DNA from 4 places in the Alteromonas sp. KC3 genome. Region 2 is predicted to be linked to each of the others. Evidence: predicted binding sites of a transcription regulator. Region 2 holds the regulator's gene; each other region holds the start of a gene.
What was found. The regulator sigma-54, encoded in region 2, starts transcription at its own class of promoters, with help from an activator protein. The targets are predictions, from matches to a motif close to GTTGGCACGNNNNTNGNNT.

Region 1: the regulator sigma-54 is predicted to act here: its motif matches at 1,295-1,313, upstream of JN178_RS16150 (LruC domain-containing protein).
Region 3: the regulator sigma-54 is predicted to act here: its motif matches at 5,463-5,481, upstream of JN178_RS04855 (LPP20 family lipoprotein).
Region 4: the regulator sigma-54 is predicted to act here: its motif matches at 6,496-6,514, upstream of flhA (flagellar biosynthesis protein FlhA).

Annotation. Positions count from the first base shown of each region.
Region 1 covers NZ_AP024235.1:3,644,540-3,652,240, forward strand. Annotated here, with positions in the region: gene JN178_RS16150 (LruC domain-containing protein) at 1-1,257, opposite strand, end outside; gene JN178_RS16155 (outer membrane lipoprotein-sorting protein) at 1,710-2,468, shown strand; gene JN178_RS16160 (WD40/YVTN/BNR-like repeat-containing protein) at 2,494-5,574, shown strand; gene JN178_RS16165 (DUF2799 domain-containing protein) at 5,836-6,282, shown strand; gene JN178_RS16170 (DUF1904 family protein) at 6,335-6,667, opposite strand; gene JN178_RS16175 (hypothetical protein) at 6,789-6,983, shown strand; gene JN178_RS16180 (EAL domain-containing protein) at 7,467-7,701, shown strand, end outside.
Region 2 covers NZ_AP024235.1:798,396-806,096, reverse strand. Annotated here, with positions in the region: gene JN178_RS03600 (calcium/sodium antiporter) at 1-397, shown strand, start outside; gene JN178_RS03595 (KpsF/GutQ family sugar-phosphate isomerase) at 400-1,380, shown strand; gene kdsC (3-deoxy-manno-octulosonate-8-phosphatase KdsC) at 1,381-1,929, shown strand; gene lptC (LPS export ABC transporter periplasmic protein LptC) at 1,926-2,504, shown strand; gene lptA (lipopolysaccharide transport periplasmic protein LptA) at 2,473-3,027, shown strand; gene lptB (LPS export ABC transporter ATP-binding protein) at 3,030-3,755, shown strand; gene JN178_RS03570 (RNA polymerase factor sigma-54) at 3,829-5,325, shown strand; gene hpf (ribosome hibernation promoting factor) at 5,355-5,642, shown strand; gene ptsN (PTS IIA-like nitrogen regulatory protein PtsN) at 5,656-6,099, shown strand; gene rapZ (RNase adapter RapZ) at 6,158-7,003, shown strand; gene JN178_RS03550 (HPr family phosphocarrier protein) at 7,003-7,275, shown strand; gene mgtE (magnesium transporter) at 7,476-7,701, shown strand, end outside.
Region 3 covers NZ_AP024235.1:1,092,869-1,100,569, forward strand. Annotated here, with positions in the region: gene JN178_RS04830 (carboxypeptidase-like regulatory domain-containing protein) at 1-2,068, opposite strand, end outside; gene JN178_RS04835 (molecular chaperone) at 2,086-2,856, opposite strand; gene JN178_RS04840 (hypothetical protein) at 2,927-3,436, opposite strand; tRNA gene JN178_RS04845 (tRNA-Arg) at 3,880-3,955, opposite strand; gene JN178_RS04850 (flagellar assembly protein T N-terminal domain-containing protein) at 4,012-5,193, opposite strand; gene JN178_RS04855 (LPP20 family lipoprotein) at 5,571-6,068, shown strand; gene flgN (flagellar export chaperone FlgN) at 6,091-6,522, opposite strand; gene flgM (flagellar biosynthesis anti-sigma factor FlgM) at 6,610-6,939, opposite strand; gene flgA (flagellar basal body P-ring formation chaperone FlgA) at 7,043-7,701, opposite strand, start outside.
Region 4 covers NZ_AP024235.1:1,161,524-1,169,224, reverse strand. Annotated here, with positions in the region: gene JN178_RS05200 (chemotaxis protein CheA) at 1-91, opposite strand, end outside; gene JN178_RS05195 (protein phosphatase CheZ) at 104-859, opposite strand; gene cheY (chemotaxis response regulator CheY) at 894-1,277, opposite strand; gene JN178_RS05185 (RNA polymerase sigma factor FliA) at 1,314-2,045, opposite strand; gene JN178_RS05180 (MinD/ParA family protein) at 2,042-2,908, opposite strand; gene flhF (flagellar biosynthesis protein FlhF) at 2,914-4,314, opposite strand; gene flhA (flagellar biosynthesis protein FlhA) at 4,344-6,440, opposite strand; gene flhB (flagellar biosynthesis protein FlhB) at 6,577-7,701, opposite strand.

The sequences.
Region 1 (7,701 bases), 1.7 Mb from region 2:
CGCTACTTGATAATCTTCCACCTCACCATCAGTTACACCACCGCTTGGTCCAACCCCCGCCGTGGTTGTATAGCGCACACGGGCCCAAGTTACACCTGAGGTGACTTCTAATGGAGTATCTTCGAAGAGGAAGTGCGTGCCTGAAGTTAAGCTTTTATCAGCAATTAATTGCTCGCTCGCGTCGAACTTGCCATTCTGATCCCAGTCGACCCACATACTTAAGAAGCCGTCACCTTCGACTGTTACTTGCATAAAGCTTTCTAGACCAGCTTCAAACGCGGTAATAAAGTTAACCCCGTCTTCATCGCCATTGGTCTGCTCATCTGTGAACGGCGAAACATGCGCATCATATTCAGCATCTATAGCATTACCCAAATGAATGCCTTCAACCACGCCGTGTCTTGCGCCGTTACTGGCAAGCGAAGTTAAATACGAGTCTGGCGCATCGCCAAAATCAGTAGTCGCTGGCACAGATTCATCGGTGATGGGTGCCATCGCGCAGCGCGCACCATCATTATTGCCAGAACTTGGGCCGTAGGCGAAAAGCTCAGCTTTTGGATTATTCCCGTCAACATCGATACGGAAAATATTTCCATCTGAGTTTCGACTAATGTAAAAGGTGCCGTTTACGTCAAAATACGCCGCGCCGAAGGTTCCTCGTTGCCCCACGTTGCTTACTTTCGACTTACTACCCGTGCTAACGTCTATACGATATAAGTCACCATATTTGTCTACGGCATAGGCAAAACCGTCGGTTGGATGAAACGCTAAATCGTAAATTAGCATTGAAAGCGAAGCGCCATCGATTACGCGCTGCATGTCTAAATAATCGACATCATCTTCATCTAAAGAGACTCGATACAAGCCATATTGACTGCCTTTCTTATACAGATAATAGGCATTTTCTGTGAGCGCCACATCACCAACAAAAAAGTTCGCTCCGGGTTTGTTGGTTACTGTTAACGGCTCAATTTGGTAGTCGTTACCAATTCGTACGATAGTATTGTTTTGATAACCCCAGCCATAAAGATATCTGTCGTGGTTACTGAACCCAAAACCATTAATCCGATCGTTCGTGCCAAGATTACTTGAAAGTAAATCAACGTTTCCTGTAACGAGATTTACCCCATACAACTGTGCGGTAGTGTCTTGCATTAAAAAGGCTTGTGATGGACAGGTGTCAAAAGCGTCTGCTACTACATGACATGACGATAATGCCGTTAAAATTGCAACTGCTAGCTTGCATTGTCTTTTCATTGAGCTTCTCACAATCAAAGGATAGTAATGACGGTGATTACAAGTTGCATGCCAGCGATAAGAAAAAACTAACCAAACATAGAAAATTAGCTTTTAAAACAATGCTATAAGAAAAAATCAAACCAGATTACTGCGTTAACTGTATTGGGTAAAAACACTTTGTATTTTCAATTTGCGAATTGCAAAATCAAAGAGATTCGCAATAAGAAAATCAATTCAACGCCATCACTCAGCACTTTTTAAGCGAGCAATACACGAGGAAACAAAATGTCACATTTTTTTTACCTTTAGTGATAGTGTAACCATACCCGTGTTCAATATACTGGGTTATCAGACAACCTTTTTTATTCAGTTTGCCTGTAATCTTTTTCAGCGTTTAACGACTAACGCTAACAGACAACTCATTCAGTAAGCTAAGTAAATTTAAGTTTTAAACAAACAAGGAAATAGATATGAAACTAGCAAAAATCCTCGTGCCTGCGCTTTTAATTGGTTTTAGTTCATTGGCACACGCTACCGATGCAGATGAAATTATCACCACATACCATGAAAATATTGGTGGGGAAGATGCACTTAAAGCAATGAAAGGTATCAAGATTGTTGCCGAAGTATCGCAAGGACCAATGAAGTTTCCATTGGAAATTGTCCAACAGTCTTCGGGCAAGCAGTACACCAAAGCGACTGTACAGGGTCAAGAAATCATGCAAGGCGTATTTGACGGTGAAACGCTTTGGAGCACTAACTTCATGACCATGAAAGCAGAAAAAGCGCAAACCGAAGAAACTGAAAACATGAAGTTAAATATGAACGACTTCCCTGATTCGTTAATGGATTACGCTGAAAAAGGCTATCAAGCAGAACTAATGGGCACTGAAAGTGTTGACGGCGAAGACACCTATAAGGTGAAGCTAGTTAAAGAGCCTATTACCGTTGAAGGCGAAGAAATCCCTTCTGTTGAATATTATTACTTCGATGCAGAAAGCATGGTCTTAGTGATGATGGAAAGCGATATTCACAGCGGTCCAATGAAAGGCCAGGTTCAACAAATAAAAATGAGTGACTATCAAGAAGTTGACGGTATTTATTTTCCGTTTGCTATGACACAAGGCATCAAAGGACAGCCTGCTGCTACATCGCCACTTGTAATTAATGAGATTGAATTAAACCCAACTGTTGATGACAGTGTGTTCGCATTTCCAGCTGCACAATAAATTGGTTTTATAAGGAGATAAACCCATGAATCAACTCCCAAAACGCTGGGCGTTGGCAGTTGCTATTGCAATGACTACAGCAGCAAGTGCACCCGCACTTGCTGTTGACAAGGCAAAAGGCAGCCCAATTTTTGGCGACTTACAAGCACGTCACATTGGCCCCGCACTAATGAGTGGTAGATTTGGCGACATTGAAGGTCACCCTACGAATAGCCGAGTGCTATACGCTGGCGCAGCGGGCGGCGGTGTGTGGAAGAGTGAAAATGGTGGTGCAACCTTCCAGCCTATCTTCGAAGAATTCCCTCAGTCTATCGGTGCTATTGAGGTGGACCCGAGCGACCCTGACAATACCGTATGGGTTGGTACAGGTGAGATCTGGACGCGTAACAGTGTATCGATTGGTGATGGCCTGTTTCGCACTAGTGACGGCGGTAAGAACTGGGAGCTCATGGGTTTTGAAGGCTCTGAACGAATTAGTAGCGTTATCGTAAACCCGCAAAACAGCAACGAAATTTACGTTGGTGTGTTGGGTGGTTTATGGAGTGACAGCACACAGCGCGGCGTTTACAAATCAACAGACGGCGGCAAGACGTGGGAACAGCAGCTTTACGTAGACGAAACGACAGGCTGTGCTGACCTTATCATGGACCCTCAAAATCCAAACGTTCTCTACGCTTCAATGTGGGAATTTAGACGTACCGGTTGGTCATTCAACTCTGGCGGTACTAATAGTGCACTGTATAAATCAAGTGATGGCGGTAAAACGTGGAACAAAATTCACCAAGGCTTCCCCGAAGGAAAGCTTGGAAGAATTGCCGTAGCCGTTGCACCTTCTGATCCGAACAGACTGTACGCAGTGCTTGAAACAGAGCAAGATGAAGAAAAAGGTTTATACGGTTCAAATGATGCCGGCGCAACATGGCAGCACCTTAATAGCGATTTTGGGCTAGTAGTAAGACCTTTCTATTTCTCGCGCATTACGGTTGACCCGAAAAACCCAGATATCCTTGTGAAAGGTGGCCTATTTGGTTCAATCTCAAGAGACGGCGGCAATACCTTTAGAAATATGGGTACTATGCACTCAGATATTCACGATATTTGGTTTGACCCTAACGATTCTGATCAAATGTTTGTCGCCACTGACGGCGGCATTTACCGTACGTGGGACGGCGGTACAACAATGGAAATTGTTGAGAATATTCCTGTATCTCAGTTCTATCACGTGAGTGTAGACAACGCACAGCCATATAATGTGTACGGTGGTTTACAAGACAACGGCAGTTGGTATGGCCCTTCTGCCGCCCCTGGTGGTGTACGCGCAAGCGATTGGAACAGTGTTGGCTTTGGTGACGGTTTTCGCGTGTTAAAACACGAAACCAAACCCGTAATCTATTCTGAAATGCAAGGTGCTGAAAACGTGTGGCGTTACAACACCAAGCTAAAACAGATTAAGACTATTCAGCCATTGCCAATTGAAGGCACACCAAAGTTTAGATTTAACTGGAACGCACCAATTACGCTAAGCCCTAACGAGCCTGATCGTATCTATATTGGTAGCCAGTTCTTGCACGTGTCAGACGACATGGGTGATACGTGGAAGATTATTTCACCAGATTTGACAACCAACGATCCCGAGAAGCAAAAGCAACTGGAATCTGGTGGTCTGTCGATGGATAACTCTGGTGCAGAGAATCACTCCACTATTTTCACCATTGCCGAGTCGAGCTTTGATGAAGACATCATTTGGGTAGGTACAGACGATGGTAATGTTCAGCTTACAAAAAATGGTGGCAAGTCGTGGACGAACTTAATCGACAACGTACCTGACTTACCGAAAAACACATGGGTGTCACACATTGAAGCAAGTGTGCATGACAAGAAAACCGCTTATGTGACCTTTGAAGGTCATACATCAGGTGACATGAAACCTTACGTTTATAAAACGCAAGACTTTGGTAAAACCTGGACGGCGCTTCACGATGACACCATTGAAGGCTTCGCCAGAAACATTCAAGAAGACACAGTAAATCCAGATTTGCTGTTTTTGGGCACTGAGTTTGGTCTGTTTGTAACAATCAATGGCGGAAAGTCGTGGGAACGTTTCACTAACAATATGCCTGCAACAGCAGTGCACTATTTAGCGTTGCAAGAGCGTACCAACGATCTCGTAATGGGTACACATGGACGCGGCGTTATTATTATTGACGATATATCGCCTCTTCGTGAGTTAAACGACGATGTATTAGCGAAGAAAGTACATTTCTTCGATGAAGGATCTGCGACCATTATAGATGAACAGCAAAGCTTTGGTGCTGGAGGGTTCGGCAGCGAAACCCAGTTTGTAGGGCGCAACCCAAATAACGAAGCCAAAATTGCTTACTACATGAAGAAAAAGCACATCTTTGGAAAAATGAAGATTGAGATCTTCAACGAAGAAGGTGAGCTAGTAAAAGCGTTACCAGCGGGCAAGAAGAAGGGTATTAACTTGGTCACATGGGATTACCATTTACCTGTCCCTAAAATTGCTACCGGAAAGACGTTTGCTCGCGGCGGTTTCGCGGCCCCTACCGCACCAGCAGGTGAATATAAAGTGGTATTAACCAAGGGCAAAGAAACCTTTGAAAGCACCTTAACGCTTAAAAACGATCCTGACTCAGCCTTGTCTAAGCGTGAGCGTCGCAAGCTTCAACAAACTACGATGAAGCTATATGACATGACACAAGACTTAGCATACTTAGTTTATCAAGTTGACCAGTATCTAAACGCAGCACAAGGCAGCGAATCTGACGAAGTTACTGCGATAACCGATAAACTTATGGCGCTGAAGGAGACCCTAGTTATCACCACGGGTGACAACTACGTTGGTGCAGCCGAACCTCAGCTGCGCGAGAAAATCGCAGACTTGTACAGCAAAATTACGCAAAGTTTTGTAGCACCATCTAAGTCTGAAATGCAGAACCTTGCGCTGTTAGAAGACATGTTTGATAAAGCAAAAAACACTTATCAAGCAATGGAAAAGTCAGAGCTACCTGCGCTTACCGCGTTATTGGAAGCTAAGCAAAGCAAAGTTGAAATAAAGTCATTTGACGATTTCGTCGCCGAATAAATTTCAGCACACCTAAAGCAGGCGAGTTATCGATGCTCGCCTGCACTTCCCTCTCAGCGCTTTTTCTTAACGTATTGAAGATCCATGAAATAGTGTTATTTCGCAGTACCTATTCACTAAATGTTCAGCTTACTCAATTTAGTTCTTTAACCAATTTGACATACGCTTTGTGAACTGCCATATTTTCGTTGAAGAAGTATATTTTATAAACAACATTGTACTGAGAAAGTAAGGTACATCTGAGATTTAAGGAAGAATGTTATGAAGAAGCTTTTCGCAGTAGTTTCCCTGCTAGTTCTAGCGCCTTTTAGTTTTGCAAGTCAGCACACCGGCAACGCTTCTTGCGCCACAGACTCTACGTGGCAGGAAGTTGGCTATAAAGCAGCAAGCCAAGGTGAGCCTGCAACGCAGTTTTACAATATCGTACAATCGTGCGACAAGCCAGCAACAGCGCAAGATGAAGCCGAGTTTGTGCAAGGCTACATGTCAGGCATTGAAAGCTTCTGTACCTATGACAATGGCTATGCACTGGGAAGAATTAAAAAAGCGTACCCGAATGTATGTCCAACAGCGATGGCCGATGACTTTATGCAAGGCTATGAAGTAGGATTACAAAAGCACAACAGTGTAAACCATGCTGTTTACCACGACGGTTACAAACATTCTCGCCAACCTATTCACAGCGCAAAGAGCGCTAGTGGTCGATAAGCAATCACAGAATTAAGTAAAAACCGACACATGGTGTCGGTTTTTTTATGCCCTAAAAGTGCGTTTTATTTTCGTAATAGTCTTGCCCGCGCAAATCAGAAAACACCACTGTAATGTCTTTGTCTGTCCCCACTATGGGCCGCAAAATGTCATCAACAATAATGGCCACACTGGTTTTTAATTCTTGCCCTCTATCAAACCACAGTATTTCAATGAAAGGGTAAGCAGGCGACGCGCCACCCTTCACGATAAACTCACTGGGTATGTGTTCGACAGTAAAATGATCGGCAGGCGTATCAGTCACCGCAGCAATACTCTCAACAATATCACCCGCAACGCTCGTAAGCGCGCTAACGTCAATTCCTCTAGCTCGAATGTGTGGCACGTTGGCTCCTTGGTAAACTTCTCTTGTTTCTTTTAATAATGATACTAAATATTGGCAAGTAACTTGAAAGGTAAAGGTTAATTAAGAGCCAAAACCAGTAAAACAACGAGATTTTGACACTATGCGTTTACCTACAAAACAACTTATCACTAAGATTGAACACCTTTCTAGCGAACTATCACCGAAACAGCTAGCGCATTTTCTCGATATTATTGATGCCATGACGGCATTGGTCGAGGAAGCGGGCACTGTTGGTTTAGACACCCCAAAATACGATAAACCACCTATTGCGCCATCATCATCGGCTGTCCACTAATAGTGAATTAGACGAAGCCCCCTTACTAGCTCCATACAATACTCAGCACATTCCTTCCCCTGTGCCCGATAATAAAGCGACTATTCTGAAGTGCAATTGAGTAACGCGTTGTGAATTGTCGGGTTCATTAGTTTAAGCTCGCTATCAAGTATTAACTACAACACAATACTGTTAAAAATAGATCGCGGTTAGAATTAAATGGTTACCTACACGACGTTTGTTGTAGCCTGAACACTTATACTTTTTGTGACTACCAGTACTTTCATAAATTGAACTAGAATTAATGACAAGACTAGACGTTATTGTTTACCCTCATTAAGTTAGCTTCAAAATTAAGACGCTGTTATGTTGCTACTTATAGAGAATAGGCGTTGTGGAACAACCGGAAAGCGAATGTAATTGATGCTGTCATTGCGCGACAAAAAAGTTTCTACTTTTACCTTTGTTAAGTTCTTTGCACTCACAGTCGTATTAAGCGTATGCGTGCATTCGTTCGTCTTTGCTGAGCCCATTATATCCAATCCTCGATTCAAACAACTCTCCACCGAAAATGGTCTTTCACAGGACTCCGTCAACGACATGTTGGTCGATAGTGATGGCTTTTTATGGGTAGCGACTGAGACAGGCCTTAACCGATATGACGGACATCACAACAAGCAATATGTTGGTCTACAAAATGAGTTTGCTGATGACGGTATCTATTCGCTATTTGAAGATA
Region 2 (7,701 bases):
TGCCCATTTCTTAGTAAATTCCGCTGTAGAAATCGCGCGTTATCTTGGTATTTCTGATTTGGTTATTGGATTAACAATTATCGCACTTGGAACAAGCTTACCCGAACTTGCAGCCAGCATTGCCGGCGTGCTTAAAGGTGAGGATGATTTAGCATTGGGTAACATTATCGGCTCAAATATTTTCAACCTACTCGCCGTGTTGGGTATGCCAGGTCTAATAGCACCAGGGCTACTCGACCCTGATGTTTATAATCGCGACATGTACGTCATGCTTGGCTTGACCTTGCTACTATTCCTGTTTAGTTTCGATCTGATTGGCAAACGCACTATTTCTAGGCCTAACGGATTTTTATTGCTTGCCTGTTTTATCGGCTATCAATTCTGGCTGTTTGGATAATCATGAATAACGAATTACAAAACACCTACATTGCCTCTGCAAAACGCGTTATCGATATTGAAGCTAGCGCTATCGAAAATCTTGCCAGTCGCTTAAATGAAGATTTTGAGAAAGCGTGTGACATTCTGTTTTCCTGTACGGGTAAAGTCGTTGTTTCGGGAATGGGAAAATCCGGTCATATTGGCAATAAGATTGCTGCAACACTTGCCAGCACAGGTACCCCCTCTTTTTTCATGCACCCTGGCGAAGCAAACCATGGTGATCTAGGCATGTTGAGTAAGGGCGATGTATTGCTCGCAATCTCCAATTCGGGAGAGACGAGCGAAATTGTTAACTTGCTGCCCGTTGTGAAACGCTTAGGAATACGAGTTGTCGCCATGACAAACAGTGCACAAAGCTCGCTAGGCCAATACGCTGATATCGTGCTTGATATTAGCGTCGAGCAAGAGGCTTGCTCACTAGGCTTAGCGCCAACCTCAAGTACAACAGCAACATTAGTTATGGGGGATGCACTCGCAGTTGCATTGTTAGATAAGAAAGGGTTCACATCTGACGACTTTGCATTGTCACACCCAGGTGGAAGCTTGGGCCGTAAGCTACTGCTTAAAGTAGGCGACATAATGCTCTCGGGTAGTGATATTCCGCTAACAAAGTCAGATGCAACCGTTGCCGAAGCACTCCTTGAAATTTCTAAAAAAGGATTAGGAATGACAGGCATTATTGATAGTGCCGGAATTTTGCTTGGCGTATTTACAGACGGAGACTTGCGTCGTATTTTAGATGCGCGGGTTGATTTACATAGCGCCCAAGTTATTGACGTTATGACACGAGGCGGGAAAACAACCACTCAAGAAGAGCTAGCGGTTGAAGCATTAAACCTAATGGAAAGCCATAAAATTAGTGCATTGATGGTGGTTGACAACGATCGCAAACCCATCGGCGCCTTCAACATGCATATGCTATTAAAAGCGGGGGTGCTGTAAATGACGACAACGTTATATACCGAATTAGATGACACGCTCTTTAAGCGTCTTGCAGATATTAAACTGCTGGTATGTGATGTAGATGGTGTTTTTTCTGATGGGCGCATTTATCTGGGCAATGATGGTGAAGAGCTCAAAGCATTTCACACCCGAGATGGCTACGGCGTAAAGGCCTTAGTGAGTCATGGCGTTAACGTAGCAGTAATTACGGGGCGTCGCTCTACCATTGTGGAAAACCGCATGAAGGCGCTTAACGTAGCGCATATCATTCAAGGCGAAGAAAATAAGTCTGCCGCACTACAAGCCCTAATGACTGAATTGTCATTGCGCCCCGATAATGTTGCCACTGTTGGCGACGACATGCCTGACACAGGTATGTTTGCCCATGCAAGTGTAAAAATTGCAGTTTCAGATGCCCACCCTTTTGTCGCTAAACAAGCCAACTGGAAAACTACGCTCCCAGGTGGATTTGGAGCTGTGCGCGAGATTTCTGACACAATCCTGCAAGCCAAAGGGGTTGAACAAGGTATTTTTGGAGCGAGTGTATGAGCCAATTTGGCTTCAATCGGCTGGGACTGAGCATTTCTGCGCTATTTATATTGGCGCTACTAATGTATTTACCCACGTGGATGGAAGAGCCGCCAGAAGTAAGAAATAGCGGCGAACTTGATGCATTAAAACCCGCGTATAAGGCAAAAAATCTTACTACGACTCTTTATAATCAAGACGGACAGCTCAACCATAAGGTGTTTGCTGAATCGATGGAGCACTACGATCAACTTGGCTTTGTATTGTTCCGTGCGCCACGCTACACACTTTATACTGATAACGCTACGTCACCGTGGGTCGTTACCGCTGTGGAAGGTACATTGTACAACAACGAGCTGATTCAGCTTGAAAATAACGTACAGATAGAGAACCAAACTACAGATGACTTTGTCAAAACCATTACGACACAATACATTCAGATTAATTTAGACAACAAGCAGATGACATCTGATCAACCAGTAGAGATACTGGGGTCGCAATATGTCATTCAAAGCAATGGGTTTAATGCAAACTTACGCACCCAAGAATATGAGCTTATCGATCATGTACAAACCACTTATTCCCCTAGCAACTAGCTTAATTTTAGCGTTGGCTAGTGGTTCCGTTTTCGCTAGTGAAGATGACTTTTCTAAGCCAATAAAAGTCGACGCTAAGTCACAATTTGTTGATGGAAAAAATAAAACATCGTTGTTCAAAGATGATGTTCTAATTACTCAAGGCTCGCTTGTGATTAATGCCGACGAAGTTGAAGTTATCGCGACAGCGGGCGAAGGCAGAGAAGTGTTTGTCGCACGCGGTAACCCTGCGAGCTATACACAAGAGCTTGAAGATGGAACGCCAGTATCCGCTAAGGCGAATGAAATTCGCTACGAAGTGATTAATCGGGTGATATCGCTTACAGGGAAGGCTGAACTAAAACAAGACACCAGTATGGTAAAAGGTGACAGTATTACCTTTGATATGATTACCGAGCAACTGCTTGCAACCGGTGGCGATGACGACAACGGTGAAGGGAGAGTGACAACTGTTTTCACTCCTGAAGCGATTCGCAAGACGAATGCTAAGGACAACGAACAAGATAACGAGGGCAACCAATAGCAATGGCTACTTTGAGCGCAAGAAACCTTGCTAAGGCGTATAAATCACGCCAGGTTGTCCGAGATGTCAGCCTCAGTGTATCGACAGGTCAAATTGTAGGGCTGTTAGGCCCAAATGGTGCTGGTAAGACCACAACATTTTATATGATTGTTGGGCTTGTTCCCCTTGATAAGGGCGCCATTGAAATTGACGACAACGAGTTAACACATCAGCCCATGCATGAGCGTGCACGCCGCGGAATTGGCTATCTCCCGCAGGAAGCATCTATATTTAGAAAGCTCACTGTGCATGAAAATATCATGGCAATTTTACAAACCCGTAAAGATTTGAATTCACAACAGCAAGAAGAAGAAGCCGATGCGCTACTTGATGAATTTAATATTAACCATATACGTAATAGTACGGGGATGAGTTTGTCAGGGGGAGAACGCCGCCGAGTGGAAATTGCGCGCGCCCTTGCAGCTAAACCACAATTTATTTTATTGGATGAACCTTTTGCTGGTGTTGATCCAATATCAGTAAATGATATAAAGAAGATTATTCAACATCTTCGAGATAGGGGTATCGGTATCCTTATCACTGACCACAACGTACGAGAAACATTGGATGTTTGTGAAAAAGCGTACATTGTGAGTCATGGCGAGCTTATTGCGCAAGGAACTGCGGAACAGGTTTTAAGTAATCAAAAAGTAAGGGATGTATACCTAGGCGAACAATTCAGGCTATAGTTAGTGTAACCGGATTGTCATTTTTCAATCTCGCTCAGGTATATTCAATTTAGAGCATTTAAATAAGACGTAGATGAAACCATCTTTACAGCTAAAATTTAGCCAACAACTCACCATGACACCTCAGTTGCAGCAGGCCATTAAACTGTTGCAGCTTTCTACGCTCGATCTTCAACAAGAAATTCAAGAAGCGTTGGATTCAAACCCGCTATTAGAAGTTGAAGAAGGCCACGACGAGCCTCAGCTTGAAAAAAATAACATCGATAATGATGACAGTGGGGTAGAAGCTTCTGCCACTGCATCAAGTGATACTTTGGAAGCTGGCGATGCACTAGAAAAAAATGATCTTCCAGACGAATTGCCAATCGATAGCACATGGGATGAGTATTATTCAGCATCGTCTGCGCCGGCACCAGGACCTGCCAGTGACGACGAACAAATTTTCCAAGGTGAAACGACTGAGGACATACAAGAACATCTATTGTGGCAGATGCGCCTCACCCCTTTTTCTGACACCGACCGTGCCATTGCAATGGCTATCATTGATTCTATCGATGAGTCAGGGTATCTAACCGTTACTCTTGAAGAGATTTTAGAGGCGGTTAACGCGCAAGAAGCCTCTGGCGAAGATGAAGAGGAACTCATTGAAATGGACGAAGTAGAATGTGTATTAAAGCGCATTCAAATGTTCGATCCCATTGGTTCTGGTTCGCGCACCCCACAAGAGTGCTTGATGGTACAGCTTCGCCAATTCGCAGATGATACACCATGGCTTGCCGAGGCAAAGCAGTTAATAGAAGACTATTCTGATTTGCTGAGCAGCAAAGATTACCGCACCTTAATGCGCAAGAGCCGATTGAAAGAAGATCAGCTTCGCGAGGCTATGCGTTTGCTGCAAACCTTGAATCCTCGCCCAGGTAGTGCTTTAGTTACTAAAGAACCTGAGTACGTTATTCCAGATGTATCGGTTACCAAAAAGAATGGCCGTTGGGTGGTTGAGCTGAACCCTGATAGCCTGCCAAAACTTAGCGTCAATCAACAATATGCCGCAATGAGTCGCCGTGCAAAGAACAGTAGCGATTCACAATTTATCCGCTCACACATGCAAGAAGCCAAGTGGTTTATCAAAAGCCTAGAGTCGCGTAACGACACACTGATGAAGGTAGCAAATTGTATTGTGCAGCAACAAATGGGCTTTTTTGAACATGGCCCAGAAATGATGAAACCAATGGTATTAAATGATGTCGCAGAAATGGTAGATATGCACGAATCGACTATTTCACGTGTGACAACACAAAAATACATGCATACCCCTCGTGGCATCTTCGAGTTGAAGTATTTCTTCTCTAGCCATGTTGCAACGGAGTCAGGTGGTGAATGTTCATCAACCGCCATTCGTGCATTGATCAAAAAACTGGTGGCAGCTGAAAAACCCAGTAAACCACTAAGTGATAGCAAGATTGCTTCATTGTTGGCCGAGCAAGGCATTAAAGTTGCCCGGCGGACAATAGCAAAGTACCGGGAATCGTTATCGATCCCGCCGTCGAACCAACGCAAGAGCCTTATTTAACGGGCTTAATAATATAAGGAAGACGAAATATGCAAATCAACCTTACTGGTCATCATGTCGAAATCACCGACTCTTTGCGTAATTATGTCGATACGAAGTTCAGCAAACTTGAACGTCACTTTGATCACATTTCTAATGTGCATGTCATCCTGAACGTTGAAAAATTAAACCAAAAAGCAGAAGCGACAGTTCACTTAAGTGGCGCTGAAGTATTCGCATCCTCAGAAAATACCGACATGTATGCGGCGATTGACAGCATGGTTGATAAACTCGACCGGCAGGTAATCAAGCATAAGGAAAAACTTAAAAAGCACTAGTAGTTAATTAAGTATGGATATACAAGCCATCGTAAGTCTGGACCGCACTGAATGTGCGGTTCAATGTAATAGTAAAAAGCGTATTTTAGAGATCATTGCCGATATTGCTGCGAAGAACAACGCGCATATCGACCAGTCGACAGTACTGAATAGTTTGTTGGCGAGAGAACGAATGGGTAGCACAGGTATCGGAAACGGCATTGCCCTTCCCCATGGTCGCTTAGCTGGCCTTGATAGAGTTATTGCCATTGTTGTTACCAGCACACCAGCTATTGATTTTGATGCGCTAGATGAAAAACCTGTCGATATTTTCTTTGCACTATTAGTACCTGAAGAACAAACCGAAGGTCATCTACAAACACTAGCCACAGTCGCTGGCAAACTGAGTAATAAAGACACTATTAAGGCAATAAGGCGTGCTACCACAAGCGATGACATTATAAATGCGTTAGCGTAACTCGCTGCTATACAACATTACTGCATTAAGCGCTTATCAGTGTAAAGGGAGAATATAAGTGAAGCTGATTATTATCAGTGGTCGTTCGGGCTCAGGAAAATCAATTGCACTGCGCGCTCTTGAAGACTTAGGGTATTACTGCGTTGACAATATTCCGGTTAACTTGCTCCCTACGCTAACGCACACAGTGGTTGATGAATACGACCAAGTCGCCGTTAGCATAGACGTACGTAACCTGCCTAAAAATCCAGACGATTTAGTTGAAATACTTGATTACCTGCCTTCGTCTTGGTCGATGACCATTGTGTATATTGATGCTAGTGATGATGTGCTCGTTAAGCGTTTTAGCGAAACACGCAGATTGCACCCGCTGGCCAAGCTCAACAAGTCTCTCTCTGAAGCCATTCGCGCAGAGTCAGCGCTGCTGGCCCCTATTGTCGAGCGAGCCGATCTCTATTTGGATACCGACAAACTCACTATTCATCAACTCGCTGAGCTAATACGCGAACGTATTCTTGGTAAGAAAAGCTCGCGATTAGTGCTTGTGTTTGAGTCATTCGGCTTTAAGCACGGCATTCCCAAAGATGCAGACTATGTATTTGATGCGCGTTTTTTGCCCAACCCTCATTGGGAACCCGATTTAAAGCACTTGACTGGGCTAGACGCGCCTGTTGAAGTATTTTTAGGTTCTCAACCTGTAGTAACAAAATTTATTTGGCAAATACAGAACCTGATCACAACGTGGCTTCCACATTTAGAGCGCAATAATCGCAGTTATGTCACCGTGGCAATTGGTTGTACTGGCGGACAGCATCGCTCGGTATACATCGCCCAAGCGTTATCAAAAACATTTTTGGAAATTCATCCAGACGTTCAAATCCGTCACAGAGAGTTGAACCAGTAATGATTATTGAGAAAACACTCACAATCGTTAATAAATTGGGGCTTCATGCCCGTGCTGCCACGCAACTGGTACAACTAGCCAACCAATTTGACGCCAAAATTGTGCTTAAAAAGGGTGACAAGGAAGCTGACGCAAATAGTGTGCTGGGACTAATGATGCTTGAAAGTCATCAAGGTGAACAGGTCAACGTTGTCGTGCAAGGCAGTGATGCCGAAGAAGCCATGGCAGCTATTGAGCAACTAATTGAAGGCAAATTCAACGAGGCCGAGTAAGTGCTCCCGTCCAATACAAGCACTTGAATTGGCGAAATAAACAACACTTAGTCATAATAACGTCATTATGCTCGCAATTGTCATGACAGCTTCATCACAATTGCGATATTCTACTGCATAAATCCCAAATTGCACTGTAGACAAATTGGGATGAGCTCGTTTCATCTAATCTCAGTTTAGCTTAGTAGGACTCGCTACTTATGGCAGAAGCGCTTGTTTCCAAATACGTACAGACTCAGCTTCGTGCATTAAATGGTGCATTGAACAACGGTCAATTCGTGTCTGTGCGTAAGCTTCTGTTAGAACTTCCCCCGTCTGATGTTGCTCATATTCTTGAATCCAGTCCCAGCCGTACTCGTGATGAGTTGTGGGAGCTCATTGATGGCGATTTTCACGGTGATATATTAGAAGAGCTTTCTGATGACG
Region 3 (7,701 bases), 290 kb from region 2:
CAAATTGATTGTTTCTGTTTGCATCAAGGAATGCAAAAGCATCTATTCTGCCAGCTGCTGTGGTCGCCGCTCTGTCAAAATTAAATGCGCGACTGTACGGGTTATAATTGATATTGCCTGTAAATGTGAGATTTATTGACCAGTCGCCATCTTCACCAAGCGTTCCACCCAATCCCACGTTAACAAAGTCGAAGGTCCAGTTGTGCTGATGTTGCAATTCAAAGTTGTTTGTACCGCTTGCTCTGTACTGTAAGCGTGTTTCTCGATGTTGAGATAGTAAATAAGGCCAGCGCAATGCAACATAAAAAGTGTCGGTATTAAAGCCATCTGACGGAACAAAGTCCCAAGCACTGGCAACTTGCCAGCCTTCAATTTGCTTAGAGTAATACAATCGGCCAGTTACAGGTTCCGCAGTATTCTTGCCTAGCACTACACCACCAGAAAGCGTACCGCCTAATAAATTATTATTTATGTTCAGCCCGAGACTAGCATTGTCATCTGTTCGCTTAAACGTACGATACGACAGGTTGACGTTCCAGCCTAGCCGCCCAAATAATTCAGTTTGCCCATTAATTCGAGCGGTGGTTTCGTTTTCAATTAGCGAGTTTTCACCATAGCGTTGACTAACAAAGTCACTAAGATGTCGATTTGAAAAGTTAAATACAACATCCTGATTAATCCTTCCATTCCATCCAACAAACGTCGCATAACCACCTTGCTCTTGCTGTGTAAGGGATACATGCAACGCAGAACCTTTAAATTGCGTATCTATTGCGCTGGTGTAATAATCGAGTGGTGTATCGTTAAGCCATAAGCGTTGGTAAGTGCCAGATATACTTGTATCATCAGTTAAGCCCACGCCTACCTTCGCTAATACTGATTTCCCTAAACCACTTTCAGAAACTTTGCCATCTAACAAGCGATAATTATTGTCATTCACCCCAAAACTAAAATCGATGTCACCTTTTTGTGTTTGCTCTTGCCCAACGCTAACGGTTTGATTTCGGGTTTCCTGTTGTCCTTCAGGACCGTAAAGTTTAAGTTCGAAGAAGTTGTTTCCGTAAAACGTGTCAATATCTTCAAACAGTACTTTGTTTTGATCGTCACTGAATTTTTCATCGATAAACTGCCCATTTCTAAACAGCTGCACACGCCAACCCGGAAGTACAAACTCTTCAATAGTGGTTTTGGAAAAGTTCCGTCGTCCCTTGTCATCGCCGTTGTGAATGAGGAAACCCAGCGATTGACTGGGGGAGGTGACAACATTGTCTCCGATTAATTGAATATCACCTAATTCGTAGGTTAAGCCTCGTTCGCTAAGTAACGTCGCGGTATCCTCTAACGTTCTTGTCAGTCGTAAGAAGTGTTGGCTAGTATCCCTTACTCTACTCATTCGAAAGTTGGTTTCGTGCTTAAGTAAATCGAAACCAGCATTGATATTGACACTTAATCGTTCTGATTGCGCGTTCCTGTCTTGCGCTACAACGCGATAACTAAACAATGGGGAGGTATAAAAGTGGTACGTATCGTCAATAACGCGGTCGATACTCTCGGTATCTTTTTTATAAAACGTTGGGACAATCAACCGAGGCTCTGTGGTATCTATAAATTCTATATCATTGCTGGTAAGACTTAATACCAAAAGTGAATCATCGAACTCATAACTTACGGGCAGCAAAGCTGGCAGCGCATTTACATCAATGTAAAGGTCAAAATCGTCTTTACTCCAATAAAGGAAGTCGCGAGAGTTTGTACTGGTAGATGAAAATTGAATATCAAAATCGCAGTGGCTTTCAGCGCCTTGCGAAGCAATATTATTCGTAGGAATGTCTATGTTCCAATTCAGGCCCATTGCATCAACAAGAAGTGAAACAGGCACAAGCAAATGATCATCGACGTTGTAAACATCTAAACCGTCCCACACCGGGCGCCCGTTTAAACGTAAAACGGCAATATAAAAGTTGTCTTCGTCGAGTGTTACGTGCTTAAAAGGCTCGTCAAGTTTACAATTTGCCGCAAGCGCACTATTTGTTAACGCTAGCAGCAAAAGCACAACGAGCCTGAACATAAAGATCTAACAGTGGGTTAGTTAATAGTGTGGGGGATAGAGAGTACTAGACTACCACCAAACTTTTCGTTTTCTGTATAACGGATTACCACGTCGCCTTTTGACGCATTAGTTAGTGGTATTAATACTTTTCTGCGTTCGAGAGGACGATAAACGGCTACGTTGTTTAGCACGCCTAAGGTTTCACCATCTGTTGTTTCCACTACATAATCGCCGAACAATGAACGATTCCCCGTTCTTGTTTGCCATACCTGTATATGGGGCTGCCCGTTATGCATCACGGTAGAGGGTGAGGCGAGACTTGATTCAGCAAACACCTCACCGTGACGAACTATAATGGGTACGTTGTATGCCAGTTTACTTGCAAGGTTGACGTTTCCGCCTTCAGTAGGAGCAAGTTCAGTGACGATACGCAATACCGCGCGATATTCGCCATCGGCAAGCCCTGATGGTTTTCTTAAGGCAAAGCGTAGCGCCTGTCTTTCACCCGGCTTAATAGTGCCTCGCTTTGGCGAAAAGCGAATAAACTTATCGGCAGCCAATGGGTCGCTATTAACGCTGTAAATAGCACCCTCTTCGGTCATTTCGTTAAGCGTTAATTCAGCAGTGTACTTAAACTCTTTAGCACCCGTATTTCTTAATTGCAGTGAAGCGGTTCGGGTTTTACCGTCGAAATAGACTCTAAATTTAGATAGCGCGACATTGGCTGAAACCTGCGTTGAAAGTATTAGCCCAAAAAGTAAAAATGTATAAAAAAAGAAACGAGAAAAGAACGGTGTACTGCGCATAAAGTGAAGGTCCCAACTGCATGATTTGAGAGTGAAAGGGTGCTTGAATTAGCACCCTACTTTAGCAGTTTTACTGGAAAGATACATCTACGATGTAGTTTGCTGTATAGCTGTCACCAGGTGTTAGTGCAGTAGTAACAGTCATCTGACCGTATACGTCAAGCGTTAAGTTATCACCCGTACCATTAGTCGTTACAGCAATAGCGGTGTTGTCAGGGTTGTTTTCATGCGTGCCAACAGCGCCGTTGATATCAAACTCTGATAAGAACGAAACGTTGGTACCGGCTTGACCAGTAACGGTTACGTTTAGCGGTACGTTAGCGGTCAGCCCACTTACAGTGATTAGACCAATAGCAATGTTTGCGTTGGTGGCATCACAGCTTCCTGTAACTGCACCTGTGTTGTCCATTGTACAAACGGCACCTGAAGTTGGTTGCATCGCACCAAAATGAAGTGCAGTAGTTTGTGCAATTGCCGCATCAGAGATGGCATTTACAGTAGCTTGAAATGTGCTATTTGCAGCAATTGTTGAAGCAGATAGCGTTGAAAGTAGCGCAAGAGAGACTAAGCGTTTTTTCATGTGTATATCCCAAATTATCCCTAAAAGTGTCACCGAAATTCCAGTGACACGAAAACGTTATGAATTTTATAGTGGTGATGTACGCTGTTTTAGACTGCTAGCATACTTCGATGGTTATTCAACCACATGACTTGACAAAAGATAAAGTATCAACACACATAACTAATTAAGCAGTGCCCTGACTACAGATGAGAATTGGAATTGTTAACTTCGTTAGCTTTTGTTTTAAATGGGATTTTTGTGATTTTGGAGTGTTTTTTTTGGACTCGAAAAACAGCTTAATACTTTCGTATAAATTTTCAATTAGCCCAAAAACGCTATTTTTTTTAATACTTTAGGCGAGTTTTTTTCATGGAAAATCGACTTTTTCCACGAAATGCACAAATTGCAAGATAAAAGATCTCAGCAATTTACGTTAAAGGTATGTGAAAATATCACGAAAATGGCGTCCCCACCGCGACTCGAACGCAGATCTAAAACTTAGGAGGTTCTTGTTTTATCCAGTTAAACTATGGGGACAGCATCTTGATTATACGTAAAAAATTAGTCCTGTTAACCCATAGAATTGAATCACACTATTTCTTCACAACAAAATCGTTCTCCTGAATATTAGCCACAATACCTGTATTCTTACTCACTACTGACGAGGAGTTGCTATACGCGTTACGCACAACAAAAGTACCTGGGTAAAGGTGATATTGAAGGTATTTACGACCATAGTCGTCTATGACTTCTTTTGATTGATAAACGTATAGTTCATCATTATTACTGACGCCGTTATCTCGCCCTAAAGATACCGAAATAACATCGCCTGCAACGTGGATAACTCGCCCTGTGATTGGCTGGCATGCTGTCGCTTCTTTTATATCTTGCACGGCGTCTTCAACGAGCTCTTGCACTGCTAGCCCGTAACGGGACTGCCAAAATGCGGTTGAGTATTCGTCAACATTCTCGAACTTGTCAAAACTCCACTGCGCACGTGTCTTGTAGTTGTGCGTGAACAGAAGACCACCATTGATACCATCGTATACGCGCAGGGTAAGCGAAAAATGTCTATGCTGTTTGTCGTCTTTCCAAGGTGTGAAAATTGATGATGGAGATGTTTCAATACTGAGGTCGTCTATACTGCCGAGAATAACGTACTGCGTGTTGCTTTGCTGAGAAAGATTGCGCACATTTTGTTCGGTAAATTGGGTTTTAAATTGGGCAGTGTGGGGCGCTATGTGCGTAAGTTTTAGGTTGTCAGTGGTATTGCGCATTATAAAACCAAAGCGCTCAGTAAATGCCTGGTCAAAGTTTACAATGTTACCATGAGTGAGTTGCTGACGGCTTTTAACTAAAAAGCGCGTTGTTGAAAAGTGTTTCTCATCAAATTGTGCGTCACATGATTGTGCTTTTGGAAAGATATCGGCTCTGATACCGACGGTAATAACGTTGCCATTGTATATTTCATCGACTAATTCTAATTGAGCAACTTCGCCTGAGGCGCTGATTGTCATTTCTTCGTTTTCAAGCAGCCCATTGGTAAGTGTGTGTACACTGTGGATAGACGCACCAGCGAATAACATTGCTTGTTTTAGTGCTTCTTGCGTAGCTTTCTTTCTTGCGTCTTCTTTATCGCCATCAATAATAACGGCTTGTCCTTTAGCTTCATACCATGCGGCATTTGCTTGCCCCATAAAAAGTGCAATTAGGCAAATGACCACCACAACAATGTTAAATAGCGCTGTTGCTGTCACTCTATTTAAATGTCGCACAATACACCTCTGTAAAATGTCACTAATACCTTGACGCAACGCGCGTCAGGCGTCTATTGATAAGGGCGTTTGGTTGTGTTGTTGTGCGCGGCTTTTACCGCGCTGTTTGTACCTTGTTTATTAAGGCAAGAAGCAAACGCATATGGGATATGCTAAAAAGATGCCAATAATCTTTGCCAAAAATCCGTCTATTGATTGCGTAACATTTCAGGCAATTTACGGCCCGTAATCAAACCTACAATGGATTCAGATTTACGAGAGTAATTCAAATGGGCGCACAAATTGCTTTATGAATTACTGTTACATTAATTCAAAGCCAATAGACGCTTAACAGCGTCAAAATGTTGTCTGAGTTGTTTTTGTCAGGAAATACGGTTATGCCATGTAAAGTGTCTAAGAAACTTAAGAATATCGGTCAATCTTCGTTGCTTGCTATTTCGCTAGGGGCTGCACTTTCTTTGGGTGGCTGTGGCATTATCGACAAACATGTGGAATGGGAAACGGTGGAGCCCGAGAGCTATCCTATACTTAAAGCGGTTGGTTATGCGCCTATTGACTCTCAGCGCGGTGACAGCGAGAGCGCTAAGCTAATAATGGCAATGAGAGCTTCAAAACTTGATGCCTATCGCGAGTTAGCTGAACAAGTATACGGGCAGCGTTTAGAAGGTAACCAATCTGTCTCGAGTCTTGTGGTTGAAAGTGAAACACTCAAAGCATCAGTAGAAGGTGTTATCCGTGGCGCTGAGGTTGTGAAGGCGTATCCTGTTGGAGATGACACTTATGTTACCGAACTCTCATTAGATATGAAGCAGGTCTACGACCTTTACCTAACGACAGCAAAGCCTAGAAGGGTGAAAAACGTTAAATACTATTAAGGTAGTGCCGAGTTAAATTGCGTTACGCACTTACGCCAGAACCCAAAGTGCCACCTTTCGGTTTACCTTTCTTATCGTAAGTCAACGATTCTTTGGCGCGTAACTCCATCATCAAATTGCGTAGGTGTGTGAGGCGTAGCTGTCCTTGCTCAACGGCTTTTTGATTGATTTGAGTTCGATACTTACAATCGTCTAAAAGCGACTTTGCTTTCTCTAGTAACGCTTCTTCTTTTTCAGTCATTTCTTGAACAGCATTTATCAACTGCTCCACCTGACCGTCAAGAGTTTGAATAGCTTCCAGTAAGACAGACTTCTCGTCGAGCAAACGCATCAGTGATTCTGCTTCGCGGGAACTGATCAATTGCAATTCTTTTTCAAGCAATAAAGCGAGTGTAGAAAGTTGTTCTACCTGTTTGCTTAGTGCCTGTTCCAAATTGCTCATCTGTTCTGTCACTTCGATACCTGTATTACATTGCTTATTAAGCTACTTACTAAATTACTTTAAAGATTAGTGGACTCTACATGCCAACGGGCATGCGTTTTACTTTGAGCTGAAGATTTCTGACTCAAGTTTTGCAATTTTGTTAGCCAGTACTTCTGGATTAACGCGGTACTCACCACTTTGAATTGCTTTTTTAAGACGGTCCACTTTTTCCTGATTCACAGGCGCTTCAGACCCTTTCTTTTGAACTTGATTTAACTGCTGCGCCGACTGTGTCAACGAAACAGAATCTTGACGTGGCGCAGGCGCTGTCGATGCAGTCTGAGCCGATGCCTGTTGTTGGGCTTGCTGCGTTTGATTTTGCTGCGCAACCTTGCCATTATCAACGGGAGTTTTAGGTAACCCATTGTTTATATTGTTAATTGCCATAATTAATCCTCACTACCTTTTTGCCTCTGTTATCTGTATCGGCCTAGCGCGTATTTTCTTTAGCCTTTTTACTAACAAAAGCGGTAGATTTTCATTGCCTCAATCACAAGTGTATCACGACTTCTTCTGAACTGGCGACTCTTGCAATAACAGGCTTTTGGCTGGTGGCGTTAATCACTTTAATGTTATCACCTACAACACCGTCTTGTTGGGCAATTCCAGCTGTTTTTACTTCCATACCAGCCACCTGTGCGGTTATGGTAATCCTATCACCTTTACATACAAAGCATAGCATATTGCTTTGCAGTGCCTGACCATCAGTTACCCGCCGTTTTACGCGAGCGCCAACAAGCGCATCAATATCGGTGAAAGCGGTGAATCTAAGTTTTCGAATATCCACTTTAGCAAGTGATAGGTTTGAAGCGGTCAAAACCGTTCCTGGACTTACCGCGCCTTGAGTTACCACAATTTCCGTAGTGCGCGTAACTTGACCACTTGTGAATAAATACCAATCATTATCGCCACAACTCACACGAACAGATATGTACGACTGGGCGAGCGCTTCAGGAGAAGCATGATATTGGAAGCCAGTCGGGCAATTGGGAATGTTTATTCTATCGTCTATCTTCACAATTGACACATCAGTGCTAGTATCTTGAGAGTTATCAGCAAGTTGTGACAATAAATATTGTTTCGCGCCTTCTTCGACTTTTTCGTGCATACTTTGCGAAGCATCACTCGAAATGGGGATAAGTCCCATCG
Region 4 (7,701 bases), 360 kb from region 2:
GATCAACGAGCTGTTCTTGTAATTGTTCAAGTATCTCTCCAGCTTCTACTAGAAAGTCCTGTAATATATCCTCGTCAACATCAAACGACATGCGCCCGCTCCCCTAAAAACCTAAGCTAGACAAAAGATCATCTACATCATCTTGGCCAGAAACAACATCATCGCGATTTTCCGCGTCAATAATTGGGCCTTCCGCTTGTACACCATCATTTTTATCGGCCTTAACGCTAGAAGGTTTAGAATGTTCTGAACCGTCGCGCTCGCCAAACATGGTTAACATGTTTACTAGGCTGTCCTCGACTTCTTTTACCAAGTCGATAACGCGGCGAATTACCTGACCAGTTAAATCTTGATAACCCTGTGCCATCAATACTTCTGTCAGTAACTGTGTGAGCTTAGTTGATTGCTCTGCGCTTTCTTCAAGTAAGTTATCTAAATCTGCACAAAGCGCTTTGAACTCGCCTAATTCTATTTGGCGGCTCATTAGCTTTTTCCACTCAGGCATCACTTTCTCGATGCGCTCAGCGAGCGTTTCTGCAATTGGCATGCTCGCTTCTACTGCATCCATAGTAGTATTAGCAGCTTTTTCAGTTTCTTCAATGACGTATGTCAGACGAGACTGTGCATCAGGCATATCTTCGGTCGCAAGATTCTTAATGCGATCGTCAATCTGAAAATTATTGAGCGCATCATGAAGTTGACGCGTCAGTTTTCCTACTTCTGCAAACAGCTCAACATTCTCCTTCATTGAGGCTGCTTCAAGTAGCGCATTGGCTGAAGCGTTGTCACCCTCTTCAAGATAGGCAACAAGTTGTTTAGCTTCGTCCAATGTAATCGGAACGTTTACATTTGGTGACATCCAGTAAACCTCGTTTCTCTGGTGAGCGTCTGGATCAACCTAAACGTTCGAAAATTTTATCCAATTTTTCTTTTAATGTTGCAGCTGTGAAAGGCTTAACTACATAGCCATTTACGCCGGCTTGCGCTGCCGCAACAATTTGTTCTTTCTTGGCTTCAGCAGTAACCATTAGCACAGGCAAATGCTTCAGTTTGTCATCGGCACGAATAGCACGCAGCAAGTCAATTCCTTGCATGCCTGGCATATTCCAATCGGTAACGACAAAGTCAAAGTCGCCTTGCTGTAGCATTGGCAACGCCGTACTTCCGTCATCCGCTTCCTGGATGTTGGAGAAACCCAAGTCTTTAAGTAGGTTTTTGATGATACGTCTCATGGTAGAAAAATCGTCAACCACGAGAATTTTCATACTTTTATCCAAAATAGCCTCCAGTGAGGGGTTAATTGTTATTAATATCTATTCTTCGTCAGCTTGCCACGACTTCATTCGTGATTTGAGTTTTAACATGGCCTGACTGTGAATTTGGCTTACTCTCGATTCACTAACATCAAGTACTTCACCTATTTCTCGTAGGTTTAGCTCTTCATCATAGTATAAAGAAAGCACGATAGCTTCTCGTTCAGGTAATGTTGTAATCGCATGGGCTAACGCCTTTTGGAAAGCACCTTGCATCAAGTCTTCAAGTGGTGCGTCGCTACCCCGATTTTGTTCAGTCGAAATAACGTCCTCAGACACACCTAAATCTTCAATGCCAACCAACTTACCAGCATTTACTTCATTCAACATTTGATGATAGTCCTGCAAACTCACATTGAGTTTAGCAGCAATATCAGAATCTCTGGCATCGCGTCCAGTCTCGCCTTCTACTTGCGAAATGGCTTCTGTTATCGCGCGACCGTTGCGATGCACTGACCGCGGCGTCCAATCGCCTTTTCGAATCTCGTCCAGCATAGCACCGCGGATACGAATACCCGCAAAGGTTTCAAAGCTCGCACCTTTCGAGCCGTCAAAATTGCGAGCAGCTTCTAATAAACCAATCATGCCTGATTGAATTAAATCGTCAACAAGTACACTAGCGGGCAAACGCGCCATCAAGTGATGAGCGATACGTTTAACCAAAGGCGCATGTCGTTCGACTAACTGCGACTTATCGGTTTGTTGTTGATAAGCTGCTGCCTTGCTATTCAACGCTGATTTCCTACTGCTTTCTCTGCAACCAACTGTTCAATGAAAAACTCTAAATGACCACCTGGCTGAGCCGGGATTGGCCATGACAATGCCTTGTTAGCCAGTTGAGTAATTGCAACGGCAGCAGGCGAACCTGGGTAGGCATCGACGATAGCGGTTTGTTTGCGTACCGCTTTACGAATATTTTCATCAAACGGGACAGTTGCCACTAATTCTAGTGCAACATCCAAAAATCGACCTGTTACTTTACTTAATTTACTAAACAGCTCTTGCCCTTCCCGCACGTCGCGCACCATATTGGCGACCACTTTAAATCGAAACACACCGTGTTCGCGATTCAAAATTTTGATCAGCGCGTAAGCGTCAGTTAATGATGTAGGCTCGTCGCACACTACAACCATAATATCCTGCGACGCTTTAGAAAAGCTTAATACCATGTCTGAGATACCCGCTGCGGTATCGACGATGAGAACATCAATTTGTGAACGTAATTCACTAAAGGCGCGTATTAAACCCGCATGCTGAGTAGGTGATAACTCTGCCATTGACTGTGTACCCGATGTCGCTGGCGCAATCTTGATTCCATGCGGACCAGTGACGAGTACCTCATCAAGCGTGCATTCACCCGATAATACGTGAGAAAGATTTTTCTCGACGCGAAGACCTAACATCACATCGACATTAGCCAGACCTAAGTCTGCATCGAGAACCATTACACGCTTACCCTGCTTAGCCATAGCAATGGCGGTGTTTAGTGTAATATTTGTTTTACCGACGCCACCTTTACCTCCGGTGACGGCAATAACTTTGATTAACCTTGATTGCTTCATTTTTCTTAAGCTACTCGCTTGGTCGTCAATCATACTGCTTATGCTGTTTTAATGGCGTTGTTACTACTAGTATGATTCAAACCGTACTTTTTATAAAGCTTTGCAGCAGCAGAAACCAAAGATTTTGCTTCTGCAATCTTAATGTCTTCTGGTACTTTTTGCCCATCGGTGACATAACTAACCGGTAACTGGTACTCAACTGCAGCACTAAGCACCTCTCCTAAAGAGTAGCACTCATCTAACTTTGTGAAAATACAGCCACTTAGTTCAATTTCATCATACGCTTTAATTATTCTCTGCAGTGCAGGATATTGTGTATTTGCCTGCGCTACCAAATATTTTTTCACTTGTGGCATTTGACCATTGTCAAATTGCTTAATTTGTTTAATCAAACGGCTATCTCGCTGACTAAACCCTGCTGTATCAATCAATACTAGACGCTTGTGACGCAGTTGGAAAAGTAAATCTGCTAACTCTTCGCTGGTTTGTGCTTTTCTTACTGTACAGCCAATTATCTTTCCGTAAGTAGCCAGTTGTTCAAACGCAGCTATTCTGTACGTATCAATGGTGATCATTGCCACTGATTCTGGGCCATACTTTTGGGCATATCGCGCAGCCAATTTTGCTACCGTGGTTGTCTTTCCCGTTCCAGTAGGACCCACCAATGCAACAGCGCCTTGTGCGGTAAGTATATCGTTACCTGTTACATTTATGCGATTAGCCAATAGGTTAAGAAGGTAAACCCACGCTTCGCGCTCATTGTAGTGAGCAGGCGTGTAATTTATTAGCTGAGTCGCAAGCGCATGACTTAAGCCCATATCGGTTAAACGCGTTATCAAATATTGATGAACGGGTTTTTGACGCTTATTTTTTGCGTCCATTAAATCAGCCACCTGATACTGTAAAACATTTCTCAGTGACGCTAGCTCTTCTTTAATCTGAGCAAGTTCGTCTGATTGATTAGGCGCAGTTTCATCTATGCTTGACGCTTGATGTGAAGGAAACGCATCTGCTTGCTCATAGCGGCTCGCACGGGATTGAGGTTGAGGCTGAGCAGCTTCAACTTCATCAATAAAGTCATCAGAAAAGTTAAGGTGCGATGCAATTTCATTAGCATGTTGCGCATTGGCAGAGGTATCTTTTTGGCTTTGCGGCTGAGCGCTTGAACCATGTTGCTTTTCAAGTAGCGCTTTTAAACTGTCTGGGCCGTCATCACCGATGATTTCACTTAAGCTAGGAACAGCTTTCTGACCGGGCGCTTTAGAGGCGGGTTTTGGCACTGACAACTTAGCCTCTGGCTCTTTATCGTAAGCTGCAACAAGCTCAATACCGTCAGCCACTTTGCGGTTTGACATGATAACCGCATCGCTACCCAACTCAGCTTTTACTTGGCTTAACGCCTCACGCATATCTTTGCCGAAGAAACGTCTTATTTTCATTGCAACCTCTCCAATCGCTCAGTGTCAGATTATTGACCGACCGAACTGACTATTTTTATCTGCTTATCATCAGGCACTTCTTGGTACGAAAGTACGTGGAGCCCAACAACTGAATACTTTAGGAAGCGTGACAGCACAGGTCTTAGCATGCCTGACGTCAGCAATACCGCAGGTTCACCTTCGAGTTCCTGCTGCTGACTGGCTTGTTGCAATGATTTTTGCAACTTATCTGCTAGTCCTGGCTCTATGCCAGCACCATCTTCACCGCCCGCTTGAAGAGACTGGTGCAACATCTGTTCCAACTCTGGCGCCAAGGTTATGACAGGTATCTCTTTGGCACCTTGTGTAATCTCTTGAACAATCAGTCGTTTCAACGAAATACGTACTGCAGATACCAGTACATCTGGGTCTTGGCTACGCGTACCATACTCACTTAGAGTTTGAACAATAGTACGCATATCACGAATTGGTACGCCTTCGAATAACAATGTTTGCAATACTTTAACTACGGTACTAAGCGGTAAAATATCCGGCACTAGTCCTTCAACAAGCTTAGGATGCTGCTTAGCCAACATATCAAGAAGTTGCTGAGCTTCTTCATGACCTAATAGTTGATAGGCATTATTAGTCAGAAGCTGACTTAAATGGGTTGCAACAACCGTTGCGGCATCGACCACGGTATAACCGAGTGTTTGAGCATGCTCGCGCTTATTCGGTTTTATCCATACAGCATCGAGCCCAAAAGCAGGATCTTTCGTTGCGCGTCCTTCAAGCTTGCCGAACACCTGCCCTGGATTAATCGCAAGCTCCTCGTCGTGACTAATGAGTGAGTCGCCAATGGTCACGCCGAGCATGGCAATAGTGTAAGTATTTGGTTCTAAATCGAGGTTATCGCGAATATGTACAGGAGGAATAAGAAACCCGAGTTCTTGCGACAATTTTTTACGCACGCCTTTAATGCGTGTTAATAACTCGCCACCTTGTGACTTATCGACAAGCGGGATAAGGCGATAGCCAACTTCTAACCCAATGGTATCGACTTGCTGTACATCATCCCAACCCAGCTCTTTGACTTCTGGCGCAACGGTTTCATCCTTAACCACGTCAGGGACTTTAGGCTCGGCAGCTTTTTTCTTCTCTTGTTGTGATTGCCAATAAGCAAAGCCTGCAATCAAAAAAGAGAAACCAAGAAACGCAACGTGGGGCATGCCAGGAATAATACCCATAACAAAAAGTACACCAGCGGCAATATACAAGGCTTGATTATTACCAAGTTGACCACGTATCTCTTTGCCCATCTCCTGAGTTTCGTTTTCACGAGTAACGATAATCGCGGTTGCGACTGACAAAAGTAGCGATGGAATTTGCGCGACAAGACCGTCACCGATAGTCAGGATAGTGTAAATTTCAATGGCGTTTCCAAATGTAAGATCATGCTGAATCATACCAATGAATAACCCACCAACTATATTGATGAGCATAATGAAAAGGCCCGCTACCGCATCGCCTTTTACAAATTTTGACGCACCGTCCATCGAACCGTAAAAGTCGGCTTCTGCGGTAATTTCTTCACGACGTTGACGCGCTTGATCTTGGTCGATATACCCAGCATTTAAGTCAGCATCAATTGCCATTTGCTTACCTGGCATAGCATCAAGAGTAAAGCGAGCACTTACTTCTGAAATACGACCTGCACCTGCGGTTACCACTTTAAAGTTGATGATGAGCAAGATAGCAAACACCACGATACCCACCGCATAGTTACCACCAATAACCACCGCGCCAAATGCTTCAATTACCTTACCGGCAGCGTCGCCGCCTTCGTGTCCATATAGGAGTACTACACGGGTAGATGCCACGTTAAGCGCCAGTCGCAAAACGGTCGCAATAAGGAGTACTAGAGGGAAAATACCAAAGTCGACAGGACGCTGCGTAAGTACCGCGACCAATATGATGACAAGGGAAAGTGCAATATTAAAACTGAAGAGCACGTCCAACAAGAACGGCGGCATAGGTAGAATTACCATGCCCATAATTGCCAAAAGTACGATTGGCGCACCTAAACCACTGGTAAAATTTTGCAGCTGATTTTTGTCGAAACGCTGAAGATAACCGGATAACTGCATCGCTTACTGTCTCACTATCAGAAAATTGACGCTTTTCACTATTCTGATAGGAACATTTCAACTAACGTGCCAGCTTTGATGAATAGCTACCACAGTCGCGTTGGATAAATAAAACGACGGGAATCCCCCCTAGAAATTACCGCCTGTATTCAGGTGGTATAGGCAAATCCCGTTTGAGTGGTCTGGGTCGTTTCCCCTTACCAGCGCGGTGCGCTTTAAGCTGATAAACATGGGCAAGCACTTGCGCCACTGCCATAAACAGCGCATTAGGTACTTCTTCATCGACTTCGGTAGAGTAAAAGATAGCACGAGCAAGCATAGGCGATGGAATAAGTGGGACATCGTTTGCGGTAGCAATTTTTCTTATATGCATGGCAAGTTCATCAGCCCCTTTCGCCACAACAACGGGGGCACGGTTGCCGCTTTCATCATATTTTATAGCAACCGAGAAGTGTGTTGGGTTAGTTACTACCACGTCAGCTTGCGGGACTTCCTGCATCATGCGTTTAGTGGCAGCTTGATACTGCAAGCGACGAATACGGCCTTTTACCATAGGATCGCCCTCGGCATTTTTGCGCTCGTCTTTGACCTCTTGCTTGGTCATTTTCATTTCTTTGTTGTGCTTATACATCTGATATGGCACATCAATAATGGCAATGGGGATCATACCGCAAGCAAGAATAAGAAATGCCCACTTGAGCATATCAAGGGCGTGAAAGATATTGCCGGGATACAACTCCATATCGAGGTGGAGTGCTTCATCTTGAAAGTACAATAGCGCCCCAATGGCCATGCCAATAATAAGCACAACTTTGGCGATGGACTTGAGTAACTCAACCAAGCCATTCATACCAAACATGCGCTTGAACCCTTGAATTGGGCTCATTTTTGACCCTTTGGGCTTCGCTCCTTCCCACGTAAAGTTGTAACCACCAAGGGCTATTGACCCGTAAATACCCGCTATCATGGCCACGACCATATACAGCAGAACAGGCGCACTAATGGTAGAAAAGGCTTCGCCCCATGCACCGAACATATGGGTAGTGTCATAGGTTTCATCGCGAGAAAGAATAAACATGCGCTGTGTCAGTTTAAACACCGACTCGGCAATCCAGCCGCCGAGAAACAGGAACATGAAAGCACTCACCACTAATACTAGGGTGGTTGAGAGTTCACGGGATCGCGCAAGCTGCCCTTTTTTCCGGGCATCATCGAGTTTTTTCCCCGTGGGGTCTTCTGTTTTTTCGCTTGAATCTGCCAT